Regions from separate parts of the Kocuria sp. APC 4018 genome, predicted to be linked through region 2. Evidence: predicted binding sites of a transcription regulator. Region 2 holds the regulator's gene; the other holds the start of a gene.
What was found. The regulator HrcA, encoded in region 2, represses chaperone genes, less so after heat shock. The targets are predictions, from matches to a motif close to TTNGCACTCGNNNNNNNCGAGTGCNAA.

Region 1: QL985_RS06945 (Hsp20/alpha crystallin family protein) is a predicted target of HrcA. The motif match lies at 8,964-8,990, and genes of this name have one in related genera.

The regions. Positions count from the first base shown of each region.
Region 1 is NZ_JASDCY010000029.1:1,589-16,005, forward strand. It holds gene QL985_RS06915 (D-serine ammonia-lyase) at 1-916, shown strand, start outside; gene QL985_RS06920 (TetR/AcrR family transcriptional regulator) at 1,029-1,694, shown strand; gene QL985_RS06925 (MMPL family transporter) at 1,893-5,735, shown strand; gene QL985_RS06930 (hypothetical protein) at 5,803-6,366, opposite strand; gene QL985_RS06935 (CDP-alcohol phosphatidyltransferase family protein) at 6,619-7,281, shown strand; partial or broken gene QL985_RS06940 (phosphatidate cytidylyltransferase) at 7,456-8,284, shown strand; gene QL985_RS06945 (Hsp20/alpha crystallin family protein) at 8,375-8,848, opposite strand; gene QL985_RS06950 (ChaB family protein) at 9,127-9,546, shown strand; gene QL985_RS06955 (GNAT family N-acetyltransferase) at 9,551-10,030, opposite strand; gene QL985_RS06960 (PfkB family carbohydrate kinase) at 10,092-11,054, shown strand; gene QL985_RS06965 (5'/3'-nucleotidase SurE) at 11,118-12,002, shown strand; gene QL985_RS06970 (MFS transporter) at 12,214-13,881, shown strand; gene QL985_RS06975 (hypothetical protein) at 14,164-14,417, shown strand, end outside.
Region 2 is NZ_JASDCY010000023.1:6,639-21,055, reverse strand. It holds gene leuA (2-isopropylmalate synthase) at 58-1,809, opposite strand; gene QL985_RS06090 (LCP family protein) at 1,980-3,590, opposite strand; gene QL985_RS06085 (GTPase Era) at 3,681-4,730, opposite strand; gene ybeY (rRNA maturation RNase YbeY) at 4,780-5,235, opposite strand; gene QL985_RS06075 (PhoH family protein) at 5,283-6,317, opposite strand; gene QL985_RS06070 (GerMN domain-containing protein) at 6,656-7,567, shown strand; gene QL985_RS06065 (16S rRNA (uracil(1498)-N(3))-methyltransferase) at 7,590-8,351, opposite strand; gene dnaJ (molecular chaperone DnaJ) at 8,348-9,490, opposite strand; gene hrcA (heat-inducible transcriptional repressor HrcA) at 9,554-10,564, opposite strand; gene QL985_RS06050 (DUF3097 domain-containing protein) at 10,737-11,615, shown strand; gene QL985_RS06045 (DUF4870 domain-containing protein) at 11,763-12,200, shown strand; gene hemW (radical SAM family heme chaperone HemW) at 12,271-13,515, opposite strand; gene lepA (translation elongation factor 4) at 13,515-14,417, opposite strand, start outside.

The DNA of each region.
Region 1 (14,417 bases), on a different contig from region 2:
CCCGGATGCGGACAAGGACTACACGGCGTTCAGCAGGGCACCGTTGCGCGCCCTCATGACCGAGCACCGCGTGGTGGTGGGCTCCACCGGCAACCTGGGACTGTCCATCGGGATCATCTCCGCCGCCCTCGGACTGCAGGCCACGGTGCACATGTCCACCCACGCCCAGCAGTGGAAGAAGGACCTGCTGCGCTCGCGGGGCGTGGAGGTGGTGGAGCACAGCACGGACTACACGGAGGCCGTGGCGGCGGGTCGCCGGGCGGCGGAGCAAGACGACGCGGTGCACTTCGTGGACGACGAGCACTCCCTGAGCCTGTTTGCCGGGTACGCCGTGGCCGGCGCGCGCGTGGCACGTCAGCTCACGGACCAGGGCATCGCCGTGGATCAGGACCATCCCCTCTACGTGTACCTGCCGTGCGGGATCGGAGGGGCTCCCGGCGGGGTGGGCTACGGTCTGGCGCGGGAGTTCGGGGATGCGGTGCGCTGCGTGTTCGTAGAGCCCACCCAGGCGCCGTGCATGCTCCTGGGGCTGCACACGGGACTCCACGACGGCATCTCCGTGGCGGAGCTCGGACTCACCACCCGCACGGTCGCGGACGGTCTGGCCGTGGGTCGTCCCTCGGGCTTCGTGGGCCGTGCCATGCAGGGCCTGATCGCGGGCTGCGTCACGGCGTCGGACGAGCAGATGACGGGCCAGGTCAAGGCCTTGCATGCCTCGGAGGGCATAGTCGTGGAGCCGTCCGCGGCCTCGGCCCTGGAGGCCATCCGCCGAGTTGCGGGGGAAGCGGCCGCTCGGGAGGGTGGCGGACCTCGTTCGAGCGTGGAAAGTCGCGTTCCAGAGGGAGCCACCCACCTCGCGTGGCTCACCGGTGGCGGCATGCTCCCCGCGGACGTGAGGGCGCGCTACCTGGGCTGAGGCGGCGTCGCGGATGCAGCGAAGGCATGGGGGTGGCGCCTCTGGCCAAGGGGCGTGAGACCCTCCGCACAACAAGGTGCACTCCGTGCAATGACTGCCGTACGATGGCCCCGTGACACCCCAGCTGATCTCCGGATGCCGTGAACGGCGCGCAGCGGAGCCCAAGGACAAGCGCGAGGCCATCAGGCTGCGCAACCGCCGGGCCATCATCGCCGCGGCGGGGGAGCTCACGGCGGAGCTGGGCACCGAGGGTGTGAGCGTCAACGGTCTGGCAGAACTCGCCGGAGTGTCACGCAGGACCACCTTCAACCACTTCCCCTCGGCCCAGGACGCCGCCTTCGAGTACCTCTCGGAGCTGGTGACCGAGCTGATCGACACCGTGCTGGACGACCTCCCGGAGCCCACCGAACCGGAGACCGCATCGCTCGGTGAGGTCTACCGGCAGCTGATCGGAGCGCTGCGCGCCCGCGTGCTCATCGGGGACCTCCAGCCGGTGTTCTCCGTGGACGTGCAGGAGACCCAGGCCGCCTCCCTGTGGGGCTACCGGGTGACCCGCACGGCGGTGGAGCGCCTGAACGAGGTGCTGCGGGAGCGTCTGCCGCAGTACACCCCGTTCCAGACGCACCTCGTGGCCACCACCCTCATCAACTCGCTCGCCGAGTGCCTGGACGAGTGGCTGGCCCGCACCGGCGGAGTCCTGGACGAGCGGGGGCGCCAGACCTGGGACGAGCTGCTGTCCACCGCCCTGGAGGTGCTGGGGAGGGGCTTCGACACCTGACGCCGCGGCGTCGTCCCCCGCCCGAGAACCACCGCAGCACCCGAGAACCACCGCAGCGGCAGAGAACCACCGCACCGAACGAGACCAGCGCACCGACCGGGACCACCCCGGACAGGCACCACCCGGGATCCGCAGCCGCCCCGCGCGGCGCTCCCGCCAGACACTTCACCGCACAGACGACTCAGTAGGAGAACTTCAGTGGCACGACTTCTGTACAGGCTGGGCAAGAGCTCGGCCGCTCACGCGTGGGCGGTGATCCTGGTGTGGCTCGCCGTCCTGGCGCTGGCCGTGGGTGGGGTGGCCGTCTCGGGGGTGCACCTGAGCAACGCCATCACGATCCCCGGGACCGAGACGCAGAACCTGGCGGACAAGCTGAAGGCGGAGATGCCGGAGGCCAACCAGGGGACGGGCCGGGTGGTGTTCTACACCGAGGACGGCTCGGAGTTCACCCAGGCCCAGAGGGACGGCATCGAGGACGCCCTGAAGGCCACGGAGGACGTCTCCGGGGTGGACTCCACCGTCAACCCGTTCGAGCGCCAGCAGCAGCTGGACGACGGCCGGCAGCAGCTCGAGGACGGCCGTCAGAAGCTGGAACAGGGCGAGAAGCAGATGGCCCAGCTGCAGAAGAGCCTGCCGCCCGGGGTGAGCCCGGAACAGGTGCTCAAGCAGCAGGGGATCGACCCGAACCAGCTGGAGCAGCAGAAGACCCAGCTCGAGCAGGGTGAGCAGAGCTACGAGCGCATGGGCGACTACCGCGTGGTCTCCGAGGACCAGAACTCCGCGATCAGCGTGGTCAACTTCACGCAGGAGCAGAACGCGGTGGAGGCGGACACCAAGACCGCCGTGATGGACGCCGTCCGCGCCCACCCGGTGGACGGCGTGGGTGTGGAGTTCTCCCAGGAGATCGCGCAGGACATCACCGCGCTGCTGGGCCCGTCCGAGATCATCGGCGTGGTCGTGGCCGGGCTGGTGCTGCTCATCATGCTGCGGGCCCTCGTGCCGGCCGCGCTCCCCGTGCTCACAGCACTGCTGGGCGTGGCCGTGGCCACCTGCATCACGCTCTCGTTCTCCGGTGCGGTGGACATGATGTCGGTGACGCCCATGCTCGGCGTGATGCTGGGCCTCGCGGTGGGCATCGACTACTCGCTGTTCGTGCTCAACCGGCACCGCCAGCAGCTGCGCCGCGGCGTGGAGGTGCGCGAGTCGATCGGTCTGGCCGTGGGGACCTCCGGCACCGCGGTGGTCTTCGCGGCGCTCACGGTGATGGTGGCCCTGGTGGCGCTGAACGTCACGGGCATCCCCTTCCTGGGGCTCATGGGCACTACGGCAGGACTGGCCGTGCTGGTGGCCCTGCTGCTGACCCTGACCCTCACCCCGGCGCTGCTCTCGCTGGCCGGGCGGCGGGTGCTGCCCAAGAAGCAGCGCAACGCCGCGCCGCACGAGGAGAGCATCGACGAGCACAACGTGCCCCTGCACCTGCGCCACCCGTGGATCACCACGCTGGCGTGCGCGGCCGTGCTGATCGTGCTGGCGATCCCCGCGCAGAGCATGCGCCTGGGTCTGCCGGACGCCTCCATCGAGGCCGAGGACAGCACGCAGTACAAGGCGTACCAGCGCATCGCGGAGGACTTCGGGGCCGGTGAGAACGGTCCCATCGCCGTCGTCGTGGACCTGCCCGAGGGCCTCAGCAAGGCCGAGGCGCAGGAGAAGATCAACGTGGTCTCGGACCAGCTGGCGGCCCAGGAGGACGTGGCCAACGTGCTGCCTGGCCAGCTCACGGACGACCGCACCACCGGCGTGATCCAGGTGATCCCGGAGTCCGGCCCGGCGGAGGCCGCCACCGAGGAGCTCGTGGGCAGCATCCGCGACCTCAACGGCGACCTGGAGTCCCAGGAGGACGTCCACGTGGGCGTGGCGGGCACCACCGCCGCGAACATCGACGTCTCCCAGCTGCTCGGCGAGAAGCTCCCGCTGTACCTCGGCGTGGTCATGCTCATCTCGCTGCTGCTGCTGCTCATGGTGTTCCGCTCCGTGCTGGTCCCCGTGATCGCCACCCTGGGCTTCCTGCTCTCGGTGCTGGCGTCCCTGGGCGCCGTGGTCGCGGTGTACCAGTGGGGCTGGGGCGGCGCCCTGTTCGGCGTGCACGATCCCGGGCCCATCCTGAGCTTCCTGCCCACCCTGATGGTCGGCATCCTGTTCGGCCTGGCCATGGACTACCAGCTGTTCCTGGTCTCCGGCATGCGCGAGGCCTACGTCCACGGGCACCCCGCGCGCCAGGCCGTGGTCCACGGCTTCCGCGCCGGGCGCTCCGTGGTCACGGCCGCGGCGATCATCATGATCTCCGTGTTCGCGGGCTTCATCTTCTCGGAGCTGTCCATGATCCGGCCCATCGGCTTCGCGCTCGCGGGCGGTGTGCTGCTGGACGCGTTCGTGGTGCGGATGCTGCTGATCCCCGCGGTCATGCGCCTGCTGGGCGAGAAGGCCTGGTGGCTGCCGCGCTGGCTGGACAAGATCCTGCCGCACGTGGACGTGGAGGGTGAGTCCCTGCTGCGCGAGACCGCCGCCTCCACCGCGGACGCAGCGGACCACGCGGACGACGACGCCGCACGCCACTCCCACGCCAGGGGTCGCCACCGCGCGGACTCGGCCCACCGCCACCGCGGTTCGGGTCAGCACACCGGGGCGGCCGTGGCCGGTGCGGCGGCAGGTGCAGCCGGGGTGGCCGCCCACCACCGCGGTTCTTCCGAGGAGGAGGCCGCGCGCGGGGAGGCGTCGAGTCACGACCGGTCCGCCGTCGGGGGTGGGCTCGGCCCGGGTGGCCGAACCGCCGCTGCCGAGGCTCCGGAAGGTGCCGGTGCCACCGTGGAGAACTCCGCCCCTGAGGGCCGGACATCCGGTGGGCCCTCGGCTGCCGCGGGGTCTGCGGCCGCGGCGGTCGGGGCCCGCCACGCGGCGTCGGGAGACCTGGACGTGCCGGAGGATGCCCGCCACGCGGCGTCGGCATCCCTGGGGGTGCCCGTGGCCGAGCGGACCGTGACCGAGCAGCACCGCGCGCGGCGCCACGGGCGTCACGCAGCGGACGTCCCGGGCCACGAGGCCCCGGGCGCTGACGGCCCTGCGGCCCGGGAGGGGACCCCGGAGGTGGTCCTCGTGCCCGCTGATCCCGCGCTGCGCGCGACCAACCAGGGTCTGCGGGTGCTTCCCGACGTGTGGGAGTCCGAGCAGAAGCTGCTGGCCTCGCTGGCGAGCCCCCGTGAGGAGGCCGCCCCGCACAAGTCCATGCACAAGCGGGCGACGTTCGAGAAGGTCATGGTGGCCGGGCGCCCGGTGGTCGTCGCACGTCCCAGGCCCGCCCTGGAGCGTGCGGCTGCGCCGGTGGTCATCCACTGGCACGGTGGGGCGTACGTGCACCCCATGACGGGGACGCACTGGCGGTGGATCGACGCCCTCATGCAGCGCACCGGGGCCACCGTGGTGGTGCCGGGCTACGGGCTCGCTCCGGATCACACGGTGGACGAGGCCCTGGCGCTCGCCGACGGCGTGTGGTCCCTGGCGCGGTCCCTGTCCCCGCGGGTCTTCCTCGCCGGTGACTCCGCCGGCGGTGGTCTGGCGGTCGCTCAGGCCATGCGGCTGCGCGAGGCCGGTGCCGAGCAGCCCGCAGGGCTCATCCTGGTGTCCCCGTGGGTCGATGCCACAGTGAGCAACCCGGAGATCGAGCAGTACCGCTCCGTGGACCACATGCTGGACACCGAGGGTCCGCGCGCGGCCGGCCGCTGGTGGGCCGGAACCCGCGAGGTCACGGACCCCATGGTGAGCCCCGCGTTCGGTGAGGTGCACGGCCTGCCGCGCACGTTCGTGCTGCAGGGGGACCGGGACATGCTGTTCCCGGACACCATGGAGTTCGTCACGGACCTGGTCCGTGCGGGCGTGGACACCACCACCGTGGTGTGCGAGGGCGGCCCCCACGTGTACGCCCTGATGGTGTGGTCCAAGCGGGCCACCGAGGACCTCGACCGGGTGGTGCGCTGGATGGGCCGCTGAGCGTCCCTCGCACCGGCTCAACGGGCCCCGGGTGCCGACCGTCCTGGTCGCCGCCCGGGGCCCGTTCTCATTTCCGGCCCACCGTGCGGAAGTACCACGCGTAGAACGCGGTCCACCCGGTGCCGAAGATCGCCCACCGCACCCGTTCGGGAGCGTCCGGCCAGAGCCGTCCGTGCAGGGCGGAGATCCCGCCGACCGCAGCCGTGACCACCACGAAGCGCGGGGCCCGCGCGGGCACGGACCACGCGAGGAACCGGTGCAGCGGATCACCGCGCAGCCCGGCGGTGCGGGCGTAGAGCTTGTAGGGGGTGCCCCGCAGCGGCCCCAGGAGCACGGCCGTGAACCCGCGGGCGGCCATGTCCCGTTCCACCCGCGCGACCATCGCGGAGGAGACCGCGGGGATCCGGGCGAGCATCCGCGCCGAGTCGTCACCGGGAACACGGGCACCCCAGCGGTGCATCACGGCGCCGCCCACCAGGGCACCCGCGGTGGCCGACGCCGCGCATGCGAGTCCGCGGGGCAGGTTCCGGAGGGCAGCTGCGGAGAGCCACACGTCCGGGACCACGAAGAACGCGGTGGCCTCCGCGAAGCCCCAGGCACCGGCCACGGCGTGGTCACGCAGCACACTCACCGGGCTCCACCACCCCGGGGTGGGCGCGGCGCGTGACGGCGGCTCCCGGTGTGGCACGCGGAGCGTCTCCGCAGGTCAGCCGTGGCCGGTGCGGGTTCCAGGGCCGCGTGGGCCCGTCCAGGGTTCTGCTGTGCACGGTGGTCTCCCGGTGGTCTCGAGGCGGCGCGGTTGTGGACATCCAACCACCACGGGGCCGCGGGTGTGCCACTGTTGGCGCAGATCCACAGTCCCCACGGCCCGAGGAGACGCCGCATGGCCACCACCGATCCCCTGCGCAGGCCCATCCCGCAGCGTTCCGCCGGGTGGGCCACCGCCATCGCGGGCGCCCTCCAGCGCGCGGGCCTGCGCCCCAACCACATCTCGGTGGCCTCGGTGCTCGTCTCCCTGGTGGGCTGCGGGTGCCTGGTGGTCTCGGTCCACGCCGACGACGTCGCCCGCGCCCTCGCGCTCGTCCTCGCCGCGCTCTACATCCCCCTGCGTCTGCTGTGCAACATGTTCGACGGGATGCTCGCCGTGGAGGGCGGGCTGCGCACCCCCACGGGGGAGCTCTACAACGAGGTGCCGGACCGGATCTCGGACCTGGCGCTGCTCGCGGGGGCCGGCTGGGCGGCGTCGTCGGTGGCGGGAGGGGCCGCGCTGGGGTGGCTGGCCGGGAGCCTCGCGGTGCTCACCGCCTACGTGCGGACCCTGGGTGTGAGCGCGGGGTGCGCGCAGCAGTTCGGCGGGGTGCTGCCCAAACAGCGGCGCATGTGGCTGCTCGTGGCGGGGATCCTGCTGAGCGCCACCGAGCCGTGGTGGGGGTGGCCGCGCGGGAGCGTCCTGTGGGTCACGCTCGTGCTCGTGGTGCTGGGGTGCGCGCTGACCGTGGCCACCCGGCTGCGGGCCGTGGCGCGCGAACTGCGGGAGAAGGGGTAGGCCGCCATGGAGATCGGACTGCTGGGCGGGCCCACGTGGTGGTTCCTCGCCGGGCTGCTGGGGTTCCTGGTGCTCGCCACCGTGGTGGCGGAGCTGATGTACCGGCGCACGGCGTCGGAAGGGCTGCGGGCCACGCTGCTGAACGTGCGGCAGCGGATCTTCGCGTGGTGGATCATGGTGGCGGTGCTCGTGGGCAGCCTGGCACTGGGGGAGACCGCGGTGGTGCTGCTGTTCCTCGCCCTGTCCCTGCTGGCCCTGCGGGAGTTCGCCAACCTGCTGCCGCCCGGGGAACGGGACCGGAGGGTGCTGAGCTGGATCATGGTGGTTCTCGCCCCCGCTGCACTTCTGGTTCGTGTGGGAGCACTGGTACGGGATGTTCGCCATCTTCATCCCGGTGTACGCGTTCCTGTTCCTGCCCGTGCTGCTCGCGCTGTCCGGGCGCACGGAGTCCTTCCTGCACCGGGCCGCACTGAGCCAGTGGGGGCTCATGGTGTGCGTCTACGCCCTGAGCTACCTCCCGGCCGTGCTGCAGCTGCCCGTGGCCATCCATGAGGGCAAGGCCGCGGCGGACGGCTCCGCCGTGGGCTCCGGTGGCGTGGAGGCGGGCGCGCTGCTGCTGTTCCTCGCCGTGGTGGTGCAGGGTTCGGACGTCCTGCAGTACCTGTGGGGCAAGACCGTGGGCCGGCACCGGATCGCGCCCACCGTGAGCCCGAACAAGACGTGGGAGGGCTTCGTGGGCGGGGTGCTCTCCGCCACGGCTCTGGGGGCGGCGCTGTGGTGGCTGACCCCGTTCACCCCGTGGCAGGCCGGGGTGCTGGCCCTGGTGTCCTGCCTGCTGGGTTTCGTGGGCGGGCTCGTGATGAGCAGCCTCAAACGGGACCGCGGCATCAAGGACTTCGGGGCGCTCATCCCGGGCCACGGCGGGATCCTGGACCGGATGGACTCCCTGGTCTTCGCGGCACCGGTGTTCTTCCACCTGACCCGGTTCTTCTTCGCGGGGTGAGTCCCAGGCCCCCGCGCGTGACCGAGGGCCCACGGGATCTCCCGCGGGCCCTCGTGGCTCACTCAGTGCGTGCCGGCTGGCGCCGGGCGGTCAGCTCTCGGAGTCCTCGCCGGACTCGGCCTGCTGCTCCTGCTGGCCGTTCTCCAGCACCACGTTGTCCTGGTTCTGGCCCGTGGCCACCTGGATCTTGCGCGGCTGGGACTTGGGGGACACGGGGATGGTCACGGTCAGCACGCCGTTGTCGTACGCGGCGGTGATGTTCTCCGTGTCGATGCCCTGGCCCAGGTTCAGCTGGCGCACGAAGGAGTGGTTGCGGCGCTCGCGCACGATCCACTTGGTGTCCTTCTCCGCGGAGGGCAGGCGGCGCTGCGCGCGGATGGTCAGCAGCTGGCCGTCCACGTCCACGTCCACGCTGGTGGGGTCGATGCCCGGGAGGTCCGCGGCGAGGTAGTAGTTGGAGCCCCGGCGGAAGAGGTCCATGGGCATCTGCTCCAGGCCGTTGCGGGTGGAGAGGACCTGGTTGGCGAAGTTCTGGACCTCGGAGAACGGATCGAAGGTTGCCATGACTGTTGTTCCTTTCCTGTGCGACTCGTCCGTGGTGCGCCCCGGAGCCCCCGTGAAACCGGTGGACGAGGAGCCGTCACGTTCCTTGAGTACCCCTGACTCAACTGCTCATAAATTAGCACTCTTCCCGGCAAGGTGCCAAGGGTTGGGGCATCAAAGTTGAGTGGATTCAGCTCAAGGCGCACACGGGCCACGTCGGGCCCGAAAGGGTGGGGCGGGCGGCGTCGTCGTTCCTAGAATCGAAGCACCAGAGACGTTCCCAACAGCAGGAGGACACCGTGCCCAAGGCGGGGAAGAACGGTCGCGCACGTCAGGACGAGATTCCGTCCACGCTGCGGCGCTCGGACGAGAAGGCGCAGGACACGTTCGCGCAGGCGTACGACTCTGCGGAGGACGAGTACCACGACGAGTCCCGCGCGGCCCGCACCGCGTGGGCCGCGGTGAAGCACACCCACGAGAAGGTGGGGGACCACTGGGAGCCCAAGGAGGAGAACGGCCCGTCGGACGCCAGCGCGGAGCAGGGCGGGCTCAACTCCGAGGACACCGCCGGGGGAGTGGATGCGAACGCCTCCAAAGAGCACCTCTACGGGATCGCTCAGGAACTGGACGTGCAGGGTCGCTCGGACATGACCAAGGACGAGCTGGTGGAGGCCATCGAGAAGGCGAACGACAAGAGGACGCGGGACGCGCGGGACTGAGGCCCTACAGCACCCGCCCCAGGAACACCGAGGCGGTGGTGTCCCGGTGGAAGGGCTCCACGGGCTCGTAGCCGCGGTTGCGGAACATCGCGATGCCCTCGGTCATCTCCGGGTTCAGGGAGACCACGGCCGTGCTGGCACCGAAGGAGCGCACCTTGTTCTCGAGGGCTCGGACCAGGGTGCGGGCGTGGCCCCTGCCGCGGTGCTCCGGGGTGACCCAGATCCGGCGCAGCTCCACGCGCTCGTCGTCGATCCGCCGGACCGCTCCGCAGGCGATCACGGCTCCTGTGACCAGGTCCGTCATGAGGAAGAAGTCCCCGTGGGGAGGCGTCACGTCCTCCGGGCCGGAGACCTCGGTGAGCTCGGGGTCGAACCCGCCGTCGATCCGGTGGTCCAGTTCGCTGAAGTACGCGCTCAGGGCCTGCAGGGTGTGCTCGCTGGCGGCCTGACCCTCCACGATGCGGACCGGTGCGGTGGAATTCATCCCACCATGGTGGCACCTCCATGTGCTGTTCACCAGGGATGGTGTGATGTAGCTTTCGTTCGTGACCGAGACCCGCTCCGGCGCCGCGCCGCGCCTGTCCATCCTGGTTCCCACGCCGCTGCTGATCACGGAGATCACGGAGCCGGCGGCGAACCGCAACCGCAGCCCCCACGAGTCGGACGTGCACATGCACCCCGGCGGTCAGGGCCTGTGGGTGGCCCGCATGGCCGGTTCCCTGGGCGCGGACGTCTCCGTGAACGGTCCCTTCGGTGGTGAGCTGGGCACCCTGATCCGCTCCATGCTGGACGGGCTCGGGATGCAGGTCAACGCCGTGCGCTACGGGTACGGCAACGGCGGCTACGTGTACGACCTGCGCGGTGAGGACCGGGAGACCGTGGCCCACATGCCGCCGCCCGAGCTCTCCCGCCACGAGCTGGACGACCTCTACGGCACCGCGTTCGTGGACGCCCTGGCCTCGGACGTCCTCACGGTCACGGGCGCGGAACCCGGGGACGTGCTGCCGGCGTCGTTCTTCGGCCGGCTCATCCGGGACACCCGGGACGCGGGGACCACCGTGGTCGCGGACCTGAGCGGCGCTCCTGCGCTGGCCGCCGTGGACGCCCACGTGGACGTGCTCAAGATCAGCCACGAGGAGGTCCGGGACCTGGACCTCGGCTCGGACGACACCCCCGAGTCCCTCGTGGACGCCGGCCGGGCGCTCGTGGAACGAGGCGCGGGCGCCGTCGTGGTCTCGCGTGCCAAGGACCCGGCGCTGCTCGTGGAGAAGGACACCGTGCGGGAGGTCTCGGCGCCGTCCATCACGCCGCTGGACCACCGCGGGGCGGGGGACTCCATGACCGCGGGCATCTCCGTGGGGCTGGCCCGTGGGCTGGACCTGGTGGACGCCGTGGCCCTGGGTGCCTCGGCGGGAGCGCTGAACGTGGCCCGCCGCGGGCTCGGCACCGGCAACCGCACGACCATCGAGAAGTTTGCCCGCCAGATCACGGTGCGCACCCTCTCCTGACGGGCCTGGTCACAGGGGACGCCACCCTGGTCCGGGCCCGGGCCGCGTGCCACCATGGACCCCATGCACATCCTGGTGACCAACGACGACGGCATCTCGTCCCCGGGACTGTCGGTGCTCGCGCAGGCCGCGCTGGACCGCGGGCACAGTGTCAAGGTGGCCGCCCCCGCCGAGGAGTACTCGGGCGCCAGCTCGTCCCTGTCCGGCGAGGAGATCGACGGGCGGATCGCCCTGGTCCCCGCGGACCCGCCCCGGATGCCCGAGGGCGTGGAGTGCGTGGGGGTGAAGGCCGCCCCCGCGCTGATCGCGTTCCTGGCCTCCTACGGGGCCTTCGGCCAGCGCCCGGACATGATCCTCTCCGGCGTGAACCTGGGGGCGAACACGGGCAAGGCCACCCTGCACTCGGGCACCGTGGGTGCGGTCCTCACGGGCGCGTCCCACGGCATCCCGGGGATCGCGGTGTCCATCACCTCCGGCGCACCCCAGCACTGGGACACCGCCCTGCTGGTCACCCGCTACGCCCTGGAGTGCTGGGAGCAGCGCCCGTTCGACGAGTGGATCCTCAACGTCAACGTCCCGGACGTGTCCCCGGACCGGTTGCGCGGGCTGAAACCCGCCCGGCTCGCGAGCTTCGGAGCGGTCCAGGCGCAGATCGGGCGCGGGGACGAGAAGCACATCGCGGTGACCTACAGCGCGGAGACAGGCCCCGAGGAACCCGAGAGCGACCACTACCTCCTCACCCACGGCTGGGCCACCGCCACGCTGCTGCGCGCCCCCGTGGACGACACCCACCAGGACGCCCACGCCGTGCCGCGCCAGGAGCTGGGGATTGCGGGGCCCACGCCGTTCTGGGACGTCACCCTCCCGGGCCTCACGGACGACGACGCCGCCGCACCCGGTCCCGGCGACGTCACCGTGGACTCCGCCACGGTCATGCGCCGAACCTGACGTCCCGCCTCCGGTGGGAGGCGTGCACACGACGATCATGACGTCCGCCACCGGTCCCTGCACGTTCACACGGTGAGCGGATAGTCTTCCCGCGAGAACACTCGCCCATCTCAGCCGGCCGCCAGCCGGAGCCAGGGTGGGAACGGACCCCCTGCCCCGGTGGAGCACGGGCGGTCGCGGACCGAGAACCAGCACGAAGCGGAGGCCCCCCATGGCGTCGACACCAGCGGCGGGCACGCACCCCAGCGGCGTCGAGACCGTGGACGCCCCGAGCCGCAAGGACTGGATCGCGCTCGCGGCGCTCGCCGCCGGGCTCGGGATGATCGTGCTGGACGGCACGATCGTGGGTGTAGCCCTGCCCGCGATCATCCAGGACCTGGGGCTGAACCTCACGGACGCGCAGTGGGTCAACAGCCTCTACGCGGTGCTGCTCGCGGCCCTGCTGCTGTCCACGGGCAAGCTCGCGGACCGCTGGGGGCGCAAGACCATGTTCATGGTGGGGCTCGTGGTCTTCGCCGGGGGCAGTCTGCTGGCCGCGCTGTCCGGCACGGCGGGGGCGCTCATCGCGTCCCGCGCGGTGCAGGCGCTCGGGGCGGCGTTCATCATGCCGTCCACGCTGTCCACCGTGAACGCGCTGTTCCGCGGCAGGTACCGCGGCCCGGCCTTCGGGGTGTGGGGTGCGGTGATGTCCGGCGCCGCGGCGATCGGCCCGCTGGTGGGCGGCGCGCTGACCCACTGGGCGTCCTGGCACTGGATCTTCCTGGTGAACCTGCCGCTCGCCGCGGTCATCGCGGTGGTGGGGTGGACGAGCATCACCAACACCCGCAGCGACGTGCGGGCGCGCGGCGCGGACGTGGACGGGGCCATGCTCAGCGCCATTGCGTTCGGCGCGCTGGTGTTCGCGATCATCGAGGGCCCGGCCATCGGCTGGCTCACCCCCACGGCCGACTTCTCGATCTTCGGGTGGGTGTGGCCCGCCACGGCGCCGGTGTCCATCGTGGCGATCGCCCTGGTGGTGGGCTTCGTGGCCCTCGGCCTGTTCATCGTGTGGGAGCGCCACCGCGCGAAGGTGCGCCGCTCGGCGCTGCTGGACCTGAACCTGTTCCAGGTGCGCACGTTCTCCTGGGGCAACCTGGCGGCCGCCATGGTGGCCGTGGGCGAGTTCGCGATCATCTTCGTGCTGCCGCTGTACCTGACCAACGTGCTGGGCCTGGACATCATGCAGTCCGGCCTGGTGCTCGCCGCCATGGCCATCGGCGCGTTCATCTCGGGCGCGTCCGCCCGGCACCTGGCCGCGCGGTTCGGCGCTCCCGGGACCGTGCTTATCGGCCTGGGACTGGAGGTCCTGGGCGTCGCCGTGCTCGCGCTGGCGATGGGGCCCAGCACCTCTGTGTGGCTCATCGCCCTGCCGCTCGTCGTCTACGGCGTGGGGCTCGGCCTGGCCTCCGCGCAGCTGACGGGGACTGTCCTGCGAGACGTGCCCGTGGCGTCGTCGGGCCAGGCGTCCGCCACGCAGAGCACCGTCCGCCAGATCGGCTCGGCGCTGGGCACAGCATTCGCGGGCGCGGCGCTGTCCGTGTCCATGAGCCTCACTCTGCCCGCCGCACTGGACGCCACCGGGCTCGACGCCGCCCAGGCGGGCCAGCTCGCGGACGCCACCCGCCAGTCTGCGGGCGGCATGATCCCGCAGCTGCAGGGCCAGGCCGCGCAGCAGCTCCTGGGCCCGGAGACGCAGCACGTGATCGACGCCCTCTCCACCGGTTTCACGCACGCCACCCAGTGGGCGCTCGTGATCTCCACCGGGTTCATCCTGCTCGGCTTCCTGGGCGCGCTGCAGGTCCGCCGGGCGGCGCGGAAGGGCGAGACGCCCGCGGCCTGACCGCCTCCCACGGGGTCGCTTCCGAAGCCTCTCGCGCCGCCGTGGGGTCCTCGTGGGCGCCGACGACGCCGCACGGCCGGCCCTGCGCGTCGTCTCACCCCGGTCGCGCGGCGGGGGAGAGTGGCCGGATGGTCATTGTCCGGGCCTGCGCTGTCTGAGACGGTGGAAGACCGGGAGATTCCCGGTGGAACGACCGGAGCGGGTGAAGCAGTGATGTCCACGAGCGAACCGAAAGCCTTCGAGGCACAAGGCCTCGGGCGGGTCTCCGCGAGAGGGGCCTCAGTGGACGCCTCCAAAAAGGCCCAGTCCCGGCGGCAGGAGATCCTGAAGGCGGATCCGTACTTTCCCCACACAGTGTGGCGGGCCGTTGTGACGTGGCTGCTCTACTTCTTTGTCTTCCTGGGATTCGCGGCACTTCTCACCCTGATCGTTCCGGACCGCGAGTTCGGGTGGTACTACGCGGCGTACACCGCCGTGTTTGCCACGATCAGCACCGTCATTCAGTTCTTGAGCCGCAAGGCTCGCGTGCGGATGTT
Region 2 (14,417 bases):
GGGCCCCGACGGGCGCGGAACCGCAGCCCCCCGCGAGCCCGGACGGGGACGTCGGGCTCAGTCCTGCTCGGCGCCCTGGGCGTCCCGCACCGCGCGGTTGACGGCCGAGATCACGGCCTTGAGCGATGCACGGGTGGTGTTGCTGTCCATGCCGGCACCCCACAGCACCCGGTCCCCCACCGCCAGCTCCACGTAGCTGGCCGCTTGGGCGTTCGCAGAGGCGGACAGGGTGTGCTCGGTGTAGTCGAGCAGGCGCACGTCCACACCCTCCTGGTTGAACAGGTTGATCAGGGCGTCGATGGGACCGGTGCCCTGCGCGGTGCGCTCGCGGTGCTCACCGCCCACGTCCAGACCGATCTCCAGCACGGTGCCGCCCTCGTCCTCCGCGTGGGTGGAGATGGAGGTGATGCGGTAGTGGCCCCACCGGGAGGTGCCGTCCGTGGTGGGCAGGTACTCGTCCGAGAAGATCTTCCACAGCTGCTGCGCCGAGACCTCGGAACCGGACGTCTCCGTGTACTTCTGCACGGCACCCGAGAACTCGATCTGGGCGCGGCGGGGCAGGTCGATCCCGTACTCGCTCTTGAGCAGGTAGGCCACACCACCCTTGCCGGACTGCGAGTTCACGCGGATCACGGCCTCGTAGCTGCGCCCCACGTCCTTGGGGTCAATGGGCAGGTACGGCACCGCCCACTCGAGGTCGTCCACGCCCACGCCCTGCTGCTCGGCGTCGCGCTGCATGGCCTCGAAGCCCTTCTTGATGGCGTCCTGGTGCGAGCCCGAGAACGCCGTGAACACCAGGTCCCCGCCGTACGGGCTGCGCTCGGGGACGGGCAGCTGGTTGCAGTGCTCCACGGTGCGGCGGATCTCCTCGATGTCCGAGAAGTCGATCTGCGGGTCAACTCCCTGGGTCAGCAGGTTCAGACCCAGGGTCACCAGGTCCACGTTGCCGGTGCGCTCGCCGTTGCCGAACAGGCACCCCTCGATCCGGTCCGCCCCGGCCAGGTAGCCCAGCTCCGCGGCGGCCACACCCGTGCCGCGGTCGTTGTGGGGGTGCAGGGACAGGATGATGTCCTCCCGGTGGTACAGGTGACGGCCCATCCACTCGATGGTGTCCGCGTACACATTGGGGGTGGCCATCTCCACGGTGGCGGGCAGGTTGACGATCATCTGCCGTCCGTCGCCGATCTCGAAGGTCTCGGCCACCTCGTTGCAGATCCGGGCCGCGAAATCCAGCTCGGTGCCGGTGTAGGACTCCGGGGAGTACTCGTACACCACGTTCGTGCCGCTGAGCTGCTCCTCGTACTTGCGGCACAGCCGGGCGCCGGTCAGGGCGATGTCCACGATCCCGTCCATGTCCTGCTGGAACACCACGCGCCGCTGCAGGGTGGAGGTGGAGTTGTAGAGGTGCACGATCGCGTTCTTGGCGCCGTCGATGGCCTCGTAGGTGCGTTCGATCAGGTGCTCCCGGGACTGGGTCAGCACCTGGATCGAGACGTCGTCCGGGATGTGACCGCCCTCCACCAGAGTGCGCACGAAGTCGAAGTCGGTCTGGGACGCGGACGGGAAGCCCACCTCGATCTCCTTGAAGCCCATGCGCACGAGCAGCTGGAACATCCTCAGTTTGCGGTGGGAGTCCATGGGGTCGATCAGGGCCTGGTTGCCGTCCCGCAGGTCCACGGCGCACCAGCGCGGCGCCGTGGTGGCCACCTTGTCCGGCCACGTGCGGTCGGACATGTCGAACGGGAAGTTCTGCTGGTACGGGGTGTACTTGTGGGCGGGCATGCCGGAGGGGCGCTGCAGGTTCTTCACGGGAGGGGCCTTTCGAGCTGTGACGTGGTGGCCGGCACCGGGCGACTCCGCAGCGGGTGCTCGGCCGTCGATCGTTGTGTCAGGCCCCGCTGCGGCACGTAAGCAGGAGTCGCTGCACGTTGGTCCGCATGTGATCCAACGTACCACCCGGGGTGGGCATCACCACAACGTCAGCCGTCCGCTGTGGCCTGGCACGTGAACTGCTCCGCCGTCTGGCCGTCGAGCCCGTCCGGCAGCTGCTGGTCCCGGGTCATCCGGTCCCCGCTCGTGAAGTCCTGCCCCACGGCCACCTCCACGCCCTCGACCTCGTAGGACGCCACCAGCTGACTGTCGGAGACGTTGAGCAGCCGCGCGACGTCGTCCGCGGCCACCGCCCAGTCCGGGTGGTAGAAGATCTGCGTGGCTGACAGCTGGGCGCCCGAGCGGCCGCTGCGGGTCTGCTCGTAGCCGGCCTTCTTCAGCACGGACACGAGCTGCGCGTCCCGCCCTCCCGCGTCCGAGCGGTTGATCACGGTCACGGGCACCAGGGCCGGGGCCACCGCGGGGGCGCTCGCGGAGGGCGTGGCGCTCGACGGCGCGGCGGCACCGGGTGCCGAGGGTGCGGCGTCGTCCGAGGTGGCGGGCGAGGGCGACGGCGCGGACGGGGAAGAAGAGCCCTGCGTGCCGCCCGTGACCCCGACGTCCTGCTGGAGGGTGGCGAACAGCTTCTGGGCCGGCTGCTCCTCGAGCTGCAGCCGGTTGGGGTCCTCCGGGTGCGGGTGCGTGGGGGCCGTGACGAACGCGATGCTGCCCGGGTCGATGCCGTTGAAGGTGCCCGCGATCTCCACGAGCGCGGGAATGGAGGTGAGCCCCTGGTCCACGTGCAGGTTCTGCGTCATGACCTCGGCGATGTGGTAGAGCTGCGGCAGGTTGGTGAGCGTCCCGTCCGCCTGGATCTTGCGTGTCAGGGACGCCAGGAAGGCCTGCTGGGAGCGGATTCTGGCCTCGTCCCCGCCGTTGCCGAACGCGGCGCGGGAGCGCAGGAACGCGAGGGCCTGCTCCCCCTCCACGGTGGAGATGCCGGCGGGCAGCTTCAGCCCGGACTTGGGGTCGTCCACGGCCTCGTTGACGCACACCTCCACGCCGCCCACGGCGGTGGAGAGCTCGGTGACGGCGTTGAAGTCCGCCAGCATGAAGTGGTCCACGTCCACACCGGTGAGCTTGTTGATGGCCGCGACCGTGCACCCGGGGCCGCCGCGCTCCACCGCGCTGTTGAGCATGTCCGTCCCGGCCGGGTAGACCTTCCCGGACTCGGGGTCGGTGCACTGCGGGATGTCCACCACGAGGTCCCGTGGGAAGGACACCACGGTCACGGCGTCCCGGGCCTCGGTGACGTGCACGAGCATCATCACGTCCGTGCGTCCCTCGGAGTCCTCGGCGCTGCCGTACTCGCTGTTGCCCTTGCCGCTGCGCGTGTCCGAGCCCATCACCAGGATGTCCAGCGGGCCACCCTCCACCGCCCCGGAATCCTCCGAGAGGTCCAGCGGGCTGGACGTCAGGTTGCTCGTGAGCCGTAGCGCCGCCACCCCGCCCAGTCCGATCACGCTGATCAGCGCCAGGACCACGAGGATCACGGCGATCCTGCGGGTCGAGGAGCGGTGCTCCCGGGCCCGGTGGTGGCGTCCCGTCTGACGGAGCTCGAACGGCTCCTCCGCCGGCGCGGCGCTCTGCGCGGGCTGGGAGGCCCACGGCGCCGCCGCACCGGGATCACGGCGGCTGCGGTGACTGGGACTGGGTTCCACCGGTGACTCCTGGGAAGTTGGTCTCGCGGGGTCGCGGCGCCGACGATCGCTCCGGCGCGGCGCGCCCCGCGGGGGACGGCGCGGACCGGGTCAGAACCCCAGCTTGGACAGCTGCCTGGGGTCCCGCTGCCACTCCTTGGCCACCTTGACGTGGAGGTCCAGGTAGATGCGGGTGCCGAGCAGCGCCTCGATCTGCTCACGGGAGCGCGTGCCGATCTCGCGCAGCCGCGCCCCCCGCTTACCGATCACGATCGCCTTCTGGGACGGACGCTCCACGTAGAGGCTCGCGTGCACGTCCAGCATGGGGTTCTCGGGCGAGCGCCCCTCGCGCTCGGAGACCTCGTCCACCACCACGGCCAGGGAGTGCGGCAGCTCGTCCCGCACGCCCTCCAGGGCGGCCTCGCGGATGAGCTCGCCCATCATGGTGATCTCCGGCTCGTCCGTGAGGTCACCCTCCGGGTACAGCGGCGGGGAAACCGGCATGAGGGACACGAGCAGCTCGCCCAGCTCGTCCACCTGGTAGCCGTGCGCGGCGCTCACGGGGATCACGTGGGCCCAGCCGGCGTCCTCGTCCGACGCCGCATCCCGGCTCGGCGCGGAGGGGGGCCGTCCCGACGACGCGGCGTCGCGGCGTCGTTGGCGGGCCTCACGCTGGGCGCGCTCCGCGGTGACGACCTCGCGGCCCAGCTCGCTCACCGCGAGCAGCTGCTCCATGAGCCGGTCCTGCGGCACGAGGTCGGCCTTGGTCACGATCGCGACGACCGGTGTGCGCCCCACGGCGGCGACCACCTGCTGCGCGATGTAGCGGTCCCCGGGACCCACCTTCTGGTCGGCGGGAACGCAGAAGCCGATCACGTCCACCTCGCCTAGGGTCTCCGCGACCACGTCGTTGAGCCGCTGACCCAGCAGGGTGCGGGGCCGGTGCAGGCCGGGGGTGTCCACGAGGACCAGCTGTCCGTCCTGGCGGTGGACGATGCCGCGGATCGTGTGCCGGGTGGTCTGCGGGCGGTTGGAGGTGATGGCCACCTTCCGTCCCACCAGGGCGTTGGTGAGCGTGGACTTGCCCACGTTCGGGCGGCCCACGAACACCGCGAATCCGGCGCGGAAGTCCTGCTCGGCGGGGGTGCTGTCCTGGCTCATGCGACGTCCTCGGAAGATCGGTGCGTGGTGCGGTGCGGCGGGTGGGGGGTCATGACATCGTCTCCACGGGCGCGTCGCGGCCGAGGAACTCCTCGAGCAGTGCGCGCTGCGCGCGGAACATGCGCTCGCGCTCGTCCTCCTCCGCGTGGTCGTGGCCGAGCAGGTGCAGCAGGGAGTGGGCGGTGAGCAGGCACAGCTCGTCCTCGGTGCTGTGCCCCGCGGCCTCCGCCTGGCGCTGCGCCACCGGAGGGCACAGCACGACGTCCCCGAGCACTCCCAGGGAGGGCTCCTCCGGGGTGCCCTCCCGCAGCTCGTCCATGGGGAAGGACATCACGTCCGTGGCGCCAGGCAGCTCCAGCCACTGCTCGTGCAGCTGGGCCATCTGCTCCTCGTCCACCACGGCGATCGAGACCTCGGTGTCCGGGTGCAGGTGCCAGCGCCGGAAGGCGAGCTCCACGAGCGCGCTCAACTGGGCCGTGTCCACCGCGCGCCAGGACGGCGCCAGGACGGCCTGGTCCTCGGGGGTCTCCCACGGCAGGTCGAACGCGACGCTCACCGCGCGGACCCCTGTCCCGGACCGGCCTCCGCAGTCCCGTGGGCGGGGCGGGCGGCACGCCGGTCCTCCTTGCGCCGCGCGCGCTCCACGCGGTGCCTGTTGGTCGTGTCGAACTGGTCGTACGCGGCCACGATCTCCCCCACGAGCTCGTGGCGCACCACGTCCGCGGAGGTCAGCTCGCAGAACGCGATGTCGTCGATCCCGCCCAGCACGTGCTGGACCTGGCGCAGCCCGGACTTGGTGGCGCCGGGGAGGTCCACCTGGGTGACGTCACCGGTCACCACGATCCGGGAGCCGAAACCCAGTCGGGTGAGGAACATCTTCATCTGCTCGGGCGTGGTGTTCTGGGCCTCGTCCAGGATCACGAAGGCGTCGTTGAGCGTGCGCCCTCGCATGTAGGCGAGCGGTGCCACCTCTATGCTGCCGGCCTCCATGAGCCGCGGAATGGACTCGGGGTCCATCATGTCGTGCAGCGCGTCGTAGAGCGGGCGCAGGTAAGGGTCGATCTTGTCGTTGAGCGATCCGGGCAGGAACCCCAGCCGCTCCCCCGCCTCGACCGCTGGCCGCGTGAGGATGATCCGGTTGACCTCCTTGGCCTGCAGCGCGCGCACGGCCTTGGCCATGGCCAGGTAGGTCTTGCCGGTGCCCGCGGGGCCGATGCCGAACACCACGGTGTGCTCGTCGATCGCGTCCACGTAGGTCTTCTGGTTCACCGTCTTGGGGCGGATGGTGCGCCCGCGCGTGGACAGGATGCTCGTGGACAGCGCGCTCGAGGGCCGCAGGTCCTGCGCGTCACGCATCATGCGGGCCACGCGCATCACGGTGCGCTCGGTGATCTCCGTGCCGCGCAGCGCCATGGCCAGCAGCTCCTCGAGCAGCGACGCCGCCAGGCGGGTGTCCGTCACGGGCCCCTCGAGCACCACGTCCAGGTCCCGCACGGTCATCCGCACGGCCGGGAACTGCTGCTCCAGCAGGCGCAGAGTGGTGTCCGCCTGGCCCAGGCAGCGGACGGCGGTGTCCCGGTCCGGCATGTGGACGCTCACACGGGTGGTCTCACGGCTGGGACGGGATGCGGTGGTCAGGGTGTTGTTGCCCTCGAGTGCTTCGGTCATCGCCCCCAGCCTATCCGCTCACGGCCCGGCCGGGGCCGCGGGTTGCAATCCGGTAACGGTCCCGTGCGCACGCGCGCAACGGTGGATCCACACATTTCTCCCCCGGTAGGTTGTGTCGTCGGCGGGACGCCCGCCACCACGACCACCGCCGGGCCGGGGACGGCAGCCACCGTTTCCTCGGTCCGCGACGCCGACCGCGGCGTCGTACCGCCAGTCACGACCACTGCGACAGGCACCCAGGCGACCGAGAGGAACCCATGACGACCCGCATCCTGCACCGCGTCACCGCGCTCGCGGTGGCGGGCGTGCTAGCCGTCGGCGTCTCCTCGTGCGGCAATGCGTCTGACCGTCCGGACAACAAGTCCGCGGCCGCGCCCGGGATCGGTGCCGCGCCCGGCAGCACCAACGACTCCGTGGACGGTGTGGCCACGGAGCAGGCCCCCGTGTACTGGGTGGGCACCGGCGAGGAGTCGGACTACCTCTTCCGGGAGTTCCGCACCCCCGTGACGAGCGACATCGCAGATCCCGTGGCACGCGCGGCCCTCACCGTCACCGCGGCCGCGCCCTCCGACCCCGACTACCGCACACTGTGGTCCGCGGTCGACACCGTGGGGACCAGCGTCACCCCGGACGGCACCGTCACGGTGGACCTGCCGGCTGCGGCGTTCACCGCGCAGCTCTCCGAGCAGGACGCCCGGATGGCGCTGCAACAGATGGTCTACACCGTCTCCGCAGCGGCGGTCACCGCGGGCCTGCTGGACTCCGCCACCGCCAAGGAGGTCCGCATCCTCGTGGACGGGCGCACGGGGTACCGAGCCTTCGGCGCGGTGACCCTGGACGACCCGCTTACGCGGGACCCCGCGCTCGCGGCGCCCATCTGGCTCATCGACCCCCAGACGAGCGCGGATCCCGGCAGCCCGCTCACGATCTTCGCCCGTATCCTGCCCTCCGTGCACAACGTCCGGTGGGAGATCACCTCGGGCGAGCGGCGCGTCAAGGGCGACACCGTGGACGGACCCACGCCCGGCACCGATCCCACCACAGGAACGGAGCTGCGCACCGTGGTGGACCTGGAACCGGGGACCTACACCATCCGGGTGAGCGGCACGGACGAGCAGGGCCACACGATCGCGGACGACCACGAGATCACGGTGTCCCCCGCGGACTGAGCAGGATCCGACACCGCCCCCCTCAGTCCCACAGCCCCAGCACCGCGCTCAGCGCCGCGAGTGCCGCCGGGCCAGCCGTGGAGGAGCGCATCACCTTGGCGCCCAGGCGCACGGGCCGCGCGCCGGCCGCGCACAGTGCTTCGAGCTCCCGCTCGCTGATCCCGCCCTCGGGACCGACGACCACCGCCACGTGTTCCTGCTCGCCCCAGGCCGCCACCTCGCGGGACGACCACGGGACGTTCGCGCTCTCGTGGAGCACGAGCCACAGCGTGCCCGGCTCGGAACGGATCAGCTCTGCCAGCCCGGCCGTGTCCACCCACGGTGCCAGTTCCGGCCACGTGGCCCTGCGGGACTGCTTGGCCGCGGTGGCCAGCAGCGACTCCCACTTGCCCATGGTCTTGGCGGCGCGCTCGGCCCGCAGCCGCACGATGCTGCGCTCGGACTGCCAGGGCACCACCCGGGAGACCCCCAGCTCGGTCGCCGACTCGACGGCCTGAAGGTCCCGGTCGCCCTTGGCCAGTGCCTGCACCAGGCTCAGCAGGGGCCGCGGCTGCGGTTCACGCGCGACTGACTCCACGGCCACGGTCATCCGGTCCTTCTCACCGTCCCGGAAGGTGCACGTGGCGCGGGTTCCGTGGCCGTCCACGAGGTCGAGGAGCTCGCCGGCGCGCAACCGGCGCACGGTCACCGCGTGGCGCGCCTCGGGCCCGTGCACGTCGAGGAGCTCCCCCGGACGGGCCCGGGAGAGCTCCTCACCGGGGTGGCGGAAGACGGGGTTCGTCACTGGTCGTTGAACCGCCCGCGCAGCCGGGAGAAGAACCCGCCCGAGCCGGTGGCGTTGACCGTGGTGCCGTCGTGGGCCTCCTCGTCACGCAGCTGCGCCAGCCGCTGCACGAGCTCACGCTGCTCGCCCGTGAGGTTGCGGGGGGTCTCCACCTCGAAGTGGACCTGCAGGTTTCCGCGTCCCTTGCCGCGCAGGTGCGTCACGCCGAGCCCGTCGAGGGTCACGGTGGCACCTGACTGGGTTCCGGGCTCCACGGCCACGCTGCGGGTGCCGTCGAAGGTCTCCAGGGTCACGGTGGTGCCCAGGGCGGCCGCCGTCATGGGGATCCGCAGCCGGGCGTGGAGGTCGTCCCCCTCCCGGTGGAAGGTGGGGTCCGGGTCCACCTTCAGCTCCACGAACAGGTCCCCGTTGGGTCCGCCCGCGGTTCCGGCCTCACCCTGTCCGCCCAGGCGGATGCGGTTGCCGGACTGGATGCCGGCGGGGATCTTCACGGTGAGGGGGCGGCGGTCCCGCACCCGGCCCTCGCCGTAGCACTCGTGGCACGGGTGCTCGATCACCGTGCCGAAGCCGTTGCACTGGGAGCACGGACCCTGCGTGGTGACCATGCCCAGGATGGACTGGCGCTGGTACTGCATGTGCCCCGAGCCACGGCACATGCTGCACGTGGTGGGGCTGGTGCCGGGCTGGCAGCAGGACCCCTCGCACGCGGGGCACACCACGGCGGTGTCCACGGTGATGTCCTTCTCCACCCCGAACACGGCGTCCTTGAGGGAGATGCGCACGTTGATCAGTGCGTCCTGACCCTGCCGGGTGCGGGACTGCGGGCCGCGCTGGCCGCCCGCCCCCGCGCCCTGGAAGAACGTCTCGAAGATGTCGGAGAAGCCGAACCCGGAGCCCGGGAAGCCGCCGCCGAAGCCGGTGTCCGTGCCGTTCTCGTTGCCCGTGGCGTCGTAGACGCGGCGTTTGTCAGGGTCCGAGAGGACGTCGTTGGCGTGCGAGACACGCTTGAACTCCTCCGCGGCCTCCGGTGACGGGTTGACGTCCGGGTGCAGCTTGCGCGCCTTCTTGCGGTAGGCGCGCTTGATCTCTTCGGCGCTGGCGTCACGGCTCACGCCGAGGGTTTCGTAGTGGTCGCTCACGATGTCGTCGCTTCTGCTTTCGTCGGGTCTGTGGTCTCGGTCGGGGTGGCGCCGGCGCGGCGCTCAGTCCCCCAGGTTCCTGGACAGGTATCGGGCCACCGCGCGCACGGAGGCCATGGTGGTCGGGTAGTCCATGCGGGTGGGTCCCACCACGCCCACCTTGGAGGCGGCGCGCGGTCCGTAGCCGGTGGCCACCACGGAGGCTTCTGCCAGCGGGTCGTCGCACTCCTCGGAGCCGATCCGCACGGCCACCCCGCGCTCGTCCTGCTGCATCTCGGACAACAACCGCAGCATGGTCACTTGTTCCTCCAGTGCCTCCAGCACCGGGGAGATGCTCTGCGGGAAGTCGCCGCTGAACCTCGCGAGGTTGGCCGTGCCGGCCATCACCAGGCGGTGCTCGTCCGTGGCCGAGGCCAGCAGGGAGAGGGTCTCCCCGACGGCGTCCCCGGCCTCGCGCAGCTCCGCGGGCAGCGTCTCCCCCAGTCCGGCGACGGCGCTCGGCACGGCATCCAGCGCCCGTCCCAGCACCCGGGCGAGCACGCGGGCACGCAACTCCAGCAGCTGGGGCTCGTCCAGCGCGGTGCGCAGCTCCACGGCTCGCTGCACCACGCGGCCCGAGGTGGGGATGAGGATGACCAGCACTGCCGCGCCCACGTCCACGAGCTCGACGTGGCGCACGGTGGTGCCCGTGCGCACGGGGTACTGGATCACCGCCGCCTGGTGGGTCAGCTGCGCGAGCAGGCGCACCGTGCGCTCCATGACGTCGTCGATGTCCTGCGCGTCCTCCAGGAACACCTGGATGGCGCGGCGCTGGGCCGGGCTCAGCGGCTGGACCGCGGCGATCTGGTCCACGAACACGCGGTAGCCCTGGTCGGTGGGGATCCGCCCGGAGCTGGTGTGCGGTGCCACGATGAGTCCGGCGTCCTCGAGGGCCGCCATGTCGTTGCGCACCGTGGCCGAGGACACGGGAAGCCGGTGGCGCTCCACGAGCGCCTTTGAGCCCACGGGTTCGCGGGAGTGGACGTAGTCCTCCACGATGGCCCGCAGGATCTGCACCCTGCGCGGATGGTCCATGGTCCTCACCTCCCGTGGCGTGTCGAGCAACGGGCCGTGCGCCCGTCGTGGCCGAGCACCAATTTTGGCACTCATCGAGTCACAGTGCTAATCCCCAGTGTAGGCCGCGGGCGCTTCGGGGCCGCTTTGGTACGCTCGCGGCTGATCTGCCCGCCGCACCGAGGAGGAACCCGTGAACGCACCCGGCTGGGGCTGGGGTCCCCAGGACCTGGACAGCCCCGAGGTCTCCCGCACCCGGCCGAGTGCGCGCGAGGTCGCCGTGGCGCGCGACATGGTGCTGGAGGACGTCGAGACCGGGTGGGTGGGCGCCGTCGTCAGCGTGGAGGTGATCGGCGGGATGCGCGTGGTGGGACTCGAGGACCGCCACGGCCGGGTCAAGACCTTTCCGCTGGGACCGGGCTTCCTGCTCGACGGCGAACCGGTGCGGCTCACACCCCCGGCACCGCGGACCGCCCCCGCCGGCAAGCGGATCACGCGCTCCGGCTCCGTGGCGGTGGAGGGCCTCAGGGCGTCCGTGGCCAAGGAGTCCCGCGTGTGGGTCGAGGGCTACCACGACGCCGAGCTCGTGGCCAAGGTCTGGGGGCACGACCTCGCGGTGGAGGGCATCGTGGTGGAGCCCCTGCACGGCATCGACGACCTGCCCGCCGCCATCCGCGACTTCCGTCCGGGCCCCCAACGACGTCTCGGGATCCTGGTGGACCACCTGGTGGCCGGGTCCAAGGAGTCCCGCATCGCCGAGCAGGCCCTTCGGGTGCCGGGTGCCGCGGACAACGTGCTGATCCTGGGGCACCCCTACGTGGACATCTGGCAGGCCGTGAAGCCCTCGACACTGGGCATCCCCGCGTGGCCCGTGATCCCGCGCGGCGTGGACTGGAAGACCGGCATGGCCAAGGCGCTCGGACTGCCCCACCGCACCCCGCAGGACGTGGGACGGGCCTGGCAGCAGATCCTCACCCGGGTGAACACCTACGCGGATCTTGAGCCCGCGCTGCTGGGTCGCGTGGAGGAGCTCATCGACTTCCTCACCGCGGACCAGGGCGCCGCGCGCTGAGCCGTCCCCGGACTCGGGCGGCTGCAGGGGTCCCGCGGTGTGACGCACACCGTGGCAGGCTCTCAGACGACCCCGGTATCATCGAGGGAACCAGACCCCCGCTCTCCCGTCTGGTCCGGCTACCGCCCCTGAAAGGGACACCCACTCGTGACTGACGTTGCCTCCACGCCCTCTGCCGCCGCCCAGGACTCCGCCGCGCCGTTCGAGTCCGTGCACCCGGTGGCCCAGCCCCTGGACGTCAACCAGGACCGCCAGTGGGCCACCCTGGCCCACCTCGGCGGCGTGGTGGGTGTGATCCCCAGCTACGTGATCCACCGCGTGTTCAAGGACCGCGGGCCGTTCACCGCGCAGGAGTCCCGCGAGGCGGCCAACTACACCATGCTCCCCAGCATCATCGTGCTGGGCGGCATCCTGCTGTCCCTGATCCCCGTGGTCGGCGGCGTGTTCTCCGTGGTCGCGGCCGTCACTTGGGTGCTCCTGGCGGTGACGTCGGTGCGCGCCGGCATCAAGGTCAACCGTGGTGAGCCCCACCAGTACCGCGCCAACACGCACCTCTACGACCGTTTCACCGGCCACCGCGGCTGACTCGGGGCCCGTCCCGGCTGCGGTGGGCACGACGTGTGCCCGGCGCCGCGTGGCGACCCTGCAGCCCACGTCACCAGTCGAGAAGCCGCCGCGTCACGGCGTCGGCCATGAGACGGCCCGCATCGGTGAGCACCACCGTGCCCGCCAGTGCGGCGGGGCCGTCCAGCCAGCCGTCCGCGATGAGCCCCGCCACGGCGCGGCGTCCCTCCGGCCGCAGCGAGGCCACGGGGATGCCCTCGCTGATCCGGATGCCGAGCATCACGTGCTCCACGTACTGGGTCTGCGCATCCAGCGTTTCGCGCCCCGCCGCGGGTGACACCCCCGCGCGCACCTTGTTCGTGTAGGGCAGCGGGTGCTTGAGGTTCCACCAGCGCACCCCGTCCACGTGGGAGTGGGCCCCGGGGCCGATGCCCCACCAGTCCTGGTTGCGCCAGTAGGCGATGTTGTGCGCACTGCGGTTCTGCTCCGCCGTGCGACCGTGCGCGTCCCGCGACCAGTTGGACACCTCGTACCAGGCGAAGCCCGCGTCCCGCAGCATTCGGTCCGCGAGCGTGTACTTGTCCGCCTGGTCGTCCGGGTCCGGCTCGGGCACCTCGCCGCGGCGGATCTGGGCGGCCAGCTTGGTGCCGTCCTCGATGATCAGCGAGTACGCCGAGACGTGGTCCGGTTCCATGGCCAGTGCAGCCTCCACGGAGACCTCCCAGTCCCGCAGGCTCTCCCCCGGCGTGCCGTGGATCAGGTCCACGCTGGTGCCCAGCCCGCGCTCCTTGGCCCAGCCCACGGCGCGCGGCACGTTCGCCGGGGTGTGCGTGCGTTCCAGCACCGCCAGCACGTGCGGCACCGCGGACTGCATCCCGAAGGACACGCGGGTCACCCCGGCCGCGGCGAGGACGTCGAAGGTCTCCTGCGTGACGGAGTCCGGGTTCGCCTCGACCGTGACCTCAGCGTCCGGTGCCAGCCCGAAGCTCTCCCGGGCCTGGTGCAGCATGGCGGCGAGTTCTCGCGCGGGCAGCAGCGTGGGGGTGCCCCCGCCGAAGAACACGCTGTGCAGCGGCCGCGGCGGTGCGCCTGCGGCGTCGAGCACCGAGCGTGCGAAGCGGACCTCCGCGGCGGCGTCGGCGTGGTAGTCCGCGCGGGAGACGCCGTCCCCGAGCTGCTCCATGGTGTACGTGTTGAAGTCGCAGTAGCCGCAGCGCACGGCGCAGAACGGGACGTGGACGTACAGGCTCAGGGTGCGCTCCGAGGCGCGGGCCACCGAGGCGGCGGGCAGCGCACCGTCCTCCGGAGCCGGATCGCCCTCCGGTTGCGCGGGCACTACTTCTTCTTGTCCTTGCCGTTGTCCTCGTCCGAGGACAGTGCGGCCACGAAGGCCTCCTGGGGGACCTCCACGCGGCCCACCATCTTCATGCGCTTCTTGCCCTCCTTCTGCTTCTCCAGCAGCTTGCGCTTGCGGGAGATGTCGCCGCCGTAGCACTTGGAGAGCACGTCCTTGCGGATCGCGCGGATGTTCTCGCGCGCGATGATGCGCGAGCCGATGGCCGCCTGGATGGGCACCTCGTACTGCTGGCGCGGGATGAGCTTCTGCAGCTTGCCCGTCATCAGCACGCCGTAGGAGTAGGCCTTGTCCTTGTGGGTGATCGCGCTGAACGCGTCCACCTGCTCGCCCTGCAGCAGGATATCCACCTTGACGAGGTCCGCGGCCTGCTCGCCGTCCGCCTTCCAGTCCAGGGACGCGTAGCCGCGGGTCTTGGACTTGAGCTGGTCGAAGAAGTCGAACACGATCTCCGCGAGCGGCAGCCGGTAGCGCAGCTCCACGCGGTCCTCGGAGAGGTAGTCCATGCCCTTCATCTCGCCGCGCTTGGACTGGGAGAGCTCCATGACCGCGCCGATGAACTCGGAGGGCACCAGGATGGTGGCCGAGACCATGGGCTCGCGGATCTCCAGGATCCGGCCCTCGGGGAACTCGGAGGGGTTGGTGACCTCCACCTCGGAGTGGTCCTCGAGCGTCACGTTGTAGGACACCGAGGGCGCGGTGGAGATCAGGTCCAGGTTGAACTCGCGCTCCAGGCGGTCCCGGGTGATCTCCAGGTGCAGCAGGCCCAGGAACCCGCAGCGGAAGCCGAAGCCCAGGGCGGCGGAGGTCTCGGGCTCGTAGACCAGGGCGGCGTCGTTGAGCTGCAGCTTCTCCAGGGCGTCGCGCAGCACCGGGTAGTCGGA